Regions from separate parts of the Bacillus sp. M5A3_1b genome, predicted to be linked through region 2. Evidence: a T-box and tRNA genes for the amino acid it is inferred to sense, from the RefSeq annotation. Region 2 holds a T-box; the other holds one or more tRNA genes.
The links. A T-box is a leader RNA that pairs with one kind of tRNA and senses whether it is charged. The one in region 2 lies ahead of pheS (phenylalanine--tRNA ligase subunit alpha), so its partner is inferred to be a tRNA-Phe.
Positions count from the first base shown of each region.

Region 1: it encodes a tRNA-Phe, which carries the amino acid that the T-box ahead of pheS (phenylalanine--tRNA ligase subunit alpha) is inferred to sense. The anticodon was not compared.

Region 1 covers NZ_JBKEZY010000001.1:1,140,325-1,142,552, reverse strand. Annotated here, with positions in the region: rRNA gene rrf (5S ribosomal RNA) at 49-164, shown strand; tRNA gene ACLBWW_RS06155 (tRNA-Val) at 170-245, shown strand; tRNA gene ACLBWW_RS06150 (tRNA-Thr) at 250-325, shown strand; tRNA gene ACLBWW_RS06145 (tRNA-His) at 336-411, shown strand; tRNA gene ACLBWW_RS06140 (tRNA-Leu) at 433-513, shown strand; tRNA gene ACLBWW_RS06135 (tRNA-Gly) at 543-617, shown strand; tRNA gene ACLBWW_RS06130 (tRNA-Leu) at 634-722, shown strand; tRNA gene ACLBWW_RS06125 (tRNA-Arg) at 726-799, shown strand; tRNA gene ACLBWW_RS06120 (tRNA-Pro) at 810-883, shown strand; tRNA gene ACLBWW_RS06115 (tRNA-Ala) at 898-970, shown strand; tRNA gene ACLBWW_RS06110 (tRNA-Met) at 991-1,067, shown strand; tRNA gene ACLBWW_RS06105 (tRNA-Ile) at 1,072-1,148, shown strand; tRNA gene ACLBWW_RS06100 (tRNA-Ser) at 1,166-1,258, shown strand; tRNA gene ACLBWW_RS06095 (tRNA-Met) at 1,286-1,362, shown strand; tRNA gene ACLBWW_RS06090 (tRNA-Asp) at 1,366-1,441, shown strand; tRNA gene ACLBWW_RS06085 (tRNA-Phe) at 1,456-1,531, shown strand; tRNA gene ACLBWW_RS06080 (tRNA-Thr) at 1,546-1,621, shown strand; tRNA gene ACLBWW_RS06075 (tRNA-Lys) at 1,632-1,707, shown strand; tRNA gene ACLBWW_RS06070 (tRNA-Gly) at 1,721-1,791, shown strand; tRNA gene ACLBWW_RS06065 (tRNA-Ile) at 1,802-1,878, shown strand; tRNA gene ACLBWW_RS06060 (tRNA-Asn) at 1,886-1,960, shown strand; tRNA gene ACLBWW_RS06055 (tRNA-Ser) at 1,967-2,057, shown strand; tRNA gene ACLBWW_RS06050 (tRNA-Glu) at 2,063-2,134, shown strand.
Region 2 covers NZ_JBKEZY010000001.1:822,744-824,971, reverse strand. Annotated here, with positions in the region: gene ACLBWW_RS04335 (TrmH family RNA methyltransferase) at 1-722, shown strand, start outside; T-box leader at 771-999, shown strand; gene pheS (phenylalanine--tRNA ligase subunit alpha) at 1,043-2,077, shown strand; gene pheT (phenylalanine--tRNA ligase subunit beta) at 2,096-2,228, shown strand, end outside.

The DNA of each region.
Region 1 (2,228 bases), 320 kb from region 2:
TTTAAAAGTTAAATAAGTTACAATAATTCTTGTCTTAAATGAATACAGTCTGGTAATGATGGCAGAGAGGCCACACCCGTTCCCATACCGAACACGGAAGTTAAGCTCTCTAGCGCCGATGGTAGTTGGGACCTTGTCCCTGTGAGAGTAGGACGTTGCCAGGCAATTCGGAGGATTAGCTCAGCTGGGAGAGCACCTGCCTTACAAGCAGGGGGTCGGCGGTTCGATCCCGTCATCCTCCACCATTTAGCCGACTTAGCTCAATTGGTAGAGCAACTGACTTGTAATCAGTAGGTTGGGGGTTCAAGTCCTCTAGTCGGCACCAGAAAATCATGGCGGTTGTGGCGAAGTGGTTAACGCACCGGATTGTGGCTCCGGCATTCGTGGGTTCGATTCCCATCAGTCGCCCCATTTTTCTTTAAAAATTAATATGCGGGTGTGGCGGAACTGGCAGACGCACTAGACTTAGGATCTAGCGCCTTTGGCGTGGGGGTTCGACTCCCTTCACCCGCACTTTTAATAAAATAACTCATACATGTCTTGCGGAAGTAGTTCAGTGGTAGAATACAACCTTGCCAAGGTTGGGGTCGCGGGTTCGAATCCCGTCTTCCGCTCCAATTTTCAATATGACATGCCGGGGTGGCGGAACAGGCAGACGCACAGGACTTAAAATCCTGCGGTGGGTGACCACCGTGCGGGTTCGACCCCCGCCCTCGGCACCATATGCGCCCGTAGCTCAATTGGATAGAGCGTTTGACTACGGATCAAGAGGTTAGGGGTTCGACTCCTCTCGGGCGCGCTTTTATTAACGGGAAGTGGCTCAGCTTGGTAGAGCACCTGGTTTGGGACCAGGGGGTCGCAGGTTCAAATCCTGTCTTCCCGATTTTCCAAAAACACGGGGCCTTAGCTCAGCTGGGAGAGCGCCTGCCTTGCACGCAGGAGGTCAGCGGTTCGATCCCGCTAGGCTCCACTTATTTTAATATATTTTATGGCGGTGTAGCTCAGCTGGCTAGAGCGTACGGTTCATACCCGTGAGGTCGGGGGTTCGATCCCCTCCGCCGCTACCATAAAGGACCTTTAGCTCAGCTGGTTAGAGCAGACGGCTCATAACCGTCCGGTCGTAGGTTCGAGTCCTACAAGGTCCACCACTAAAGCTTTATATCTCGGAGGTATACCCAAGTTCGGCTGAAGGGATCGGTCTTGAAAACCGACAGGCGGCGAGAGTCGCGCGGGGGTTCGAATCCCTCTACCTCCTCCATTTTTTCTAAATTAAATATTTTATCATCGCGGGGTGGAGCAGCACGGTAGCTCGTCGGGCTCATAACCCGAAGGTCGCAGGTTCAAATCCTGTCCCCGCAACCAAATGGTCCCGTGGTGTAGTGGTTAACATGCCTGCCTGTCACGCAGGAGATCGCCGGTTCGACCCCGGTCGGGACCGCCATTTTTTTACATAAAGGCTCGGTAGCTCAGTCGGTAGAGCAGAGGACTGAAAATCCTCGTGTCGGCGGTTCGATTCCGTCCCGAGCCACCATTTTGAAGTCGCAAGCCGACTTAGCTCAACTGGTAGAGCAACTGACTTGTAATCAGTAGGTTGGGGGTTCAAGTCCTCTAGTCGGCACCACTTTCAAAATGAGCCATTAGCTCAGTTGGTAGAGCATCTGACTTTTAATCAGAGGGTCGAAGGTTCGAATCCTTCATGGCTCACCATTTACAATTTAATGCGGGTGTAGTTTAGTGGTAAAACAAGAGCCTTCCAAGCTCTGGTCGAGAGTTCGATTCTCTTCACCCGCTTTTCAATTATGGGCCTATAGCTCAGCTGGTTAGAGCGCACGCCTGATAAGCGTGAGGTCGATGGTTCGAGTCCATTTAGGCCCACCATAATTATTCCGCAGTAGCTCAGTGGTAGAGCTATCGGCTGTTAACCGATCGGTCGTAGGTTCGAGTCCTACCTGCGGAGCCATATTATAGAGAAGTACCCAAGTGGCTCAAGGGGCTCCCCTGCTAAGGGAGTAGATCGCGAACGCGGTGCGAGGGTTCGAATCCCTTCTTCTCTGCCAGAATTGGCCCGTTGGTCAAGTGGTTAAGACACCGCCCTTTCACGGCGGTAACACGGGTTCGAATCCCGTACGGGTCATACTAAAAGAGATAGCATAATCTGCTATCTCTTTTTTGTTTTGTAAAAGCGGACTTTGGATAGTCTGCTTTTTTTATGGATTTTTTGTGGCATT
Region 2 (2,228 bases):
GGAAAAAGCTGCAGACGAAAAAAGAGCGCGATAAAAAAGGTTTATTTTTTGTAGAAGGATTCCACTTAGTGGAAGAAGCTTTAAAAGCAGGAGTTGTAACAGAACTTATCGTTTCTGATCAGACAGATCTTCCGAAAGAGTGGACAGTTAATGATGTGGAAATGTATATCGTACCTGAAGCAATCGTAAAAGTACTCCGTGAAACAGAAACGACGCAAGGGGTATTTGCTGTTTGTGAGAAACACGAGAGTGAAGTAGCTCTTGCAGATGGAAAGTTTCTTTTATTAGATGGTCTTCAAGACCCGGGCAACTTAGGGACAATTATTCGTACAGCTGATGCAGCTGGTATTCATGCTGTTGTGCTTGGAGAAGGATGCGTTGATGCATATAATAGTAAAGTGCTTCGCTCTACACAAGGTTCTATTTTCCATTTACCAGTTGTAAAAGGGAACTTAGAAGAGTGGGTAGACAAGTTAAGAGAAAATAACGTTCCTGTATATGGAACAGCTCTTGAAAATGGAGTTCCGTATGGTGAAGTAACACCAGCTGGTGGTTTTGCATTAATTGTAGGAAATGAAGGAAGCGGCGTAAGCCAAGAAATTCTTGCAAAAACGGATCAAAACTTGTATATTCCGATTTACGGCGGGGCAGAATCATTAAATGTTGCGGTTGCAGCAGGGATTTTAACGTATTATTTACAAAGCCCAGTTGCGAACAAATAAAAAACTTCTTATAATAAGTTGAAGTATATTATATTAAAAGTTAAATAACGAAAAACGTTGATAGAGAAGAGTAACTTACAAAATCGCCATATAGGGAGAGAGTGCCTTAGACTGAAAGCATTCTTATGGTAGACGGAAGTGAATTCACCTCTGGAGTTGACGCCAGGACCATATATATGTAAAGGCGTTCCGGTCAGAATTGATCGTTATAACTAATGAGTGGGCAGACCTGGTCTGTCAATTTAGGGTGGTACCGCGAATTTACCTCGTCCCTTTTTGGGAGCGAGGTTTTTTTATTTTTAAAATTAGGAGGGTTCCAAATGGAAGCACGTTTAAAAGAGCTAAAGCAAAAAGCGTTAGAGCTTATTGAAGAAGCGAAAGAGCTAAAGGGCTTAAACGACGTACGCGTAGCGTATTTAGGAAAAAAAGGTCCAATTACAGAAGTATTACGCGGCATGGGAAAATTATCAGCAGAAGAGCGTCCACGTATGGGAGCATTAGTAAATGAAGTACGTGAAGCGATTCAAACGCGTCTAGACGACAAAATTGGTAACTTAGAAAAAGCAGTAATTGAAGCGAAATTAGCTACGGAAACAATTGATGTTACACTACCAGGTCGTCCTGTTGAAACAGGTTGTCACCATCCGTTAACAGCTGTTGTTGAACAAATTGAAGATGTATTCATCGGTATGGGTTATGAAGTAGCTGAAGGAACAGAAGTAGAAAAAGACTACTACAACTTCGAAGCATTAAACTTACCGAAAGATCACCCAGCGCGTGATATGCAAGATACATTCTACATTACAGAAGAAACGTTACTACGTACACATACATCTTCTGTGCAAGCACGTACGATGGAAAATAATAAAGAAAAAGGCCCAATTAAAATTATTTGTCCTGGTAAAGTGTATCGCCGCGATGACGATGATGCGACGCATTCACACCAGTTCATGCAAATTGAAGGTCTTGTAATTGATAAAAACATTCGCATGAGTGACTTAAAAGGTACACTGCAAGTATTCGTGAAAAAGATGTTCGGTGAAGATCGTGAAATCCGTCTTCGTCCAAGTTTCTTCCCATTCACAGAGCCATCTGTAGAGATGGATATTTCTTGTATGATGTGTCACGGCAAAGGTTGCGGCACTTGTAAAGGAACTGGCTGGATCGAAATTTTAGGCGCAGGTATGGTTCATCCGAACGTACTTGAAATGGCTGGTTATGATTCAAAAGAATATCAAGGTTTCGCATTCGGTATGGGCGCAGAGCGTATCGCAATGTTGAAATACGGCGTAGATGACATTCGTCATTTCTATACAAATGATGTACGTTTCTTACAACAATTCAAACGAGCGTAAGGGAAGGAGAGGATAAGTATGTTCGTATCATATCGTTGGTTACAAGAGTATGTAGATATTAAAGATGTAACAGCACAAGAACTAGCAGACAAAATCACGAAAAGTGGTATTGAAGTAGAAGGCGTTGAAGTATTAAATAAAGGTGTAAAAG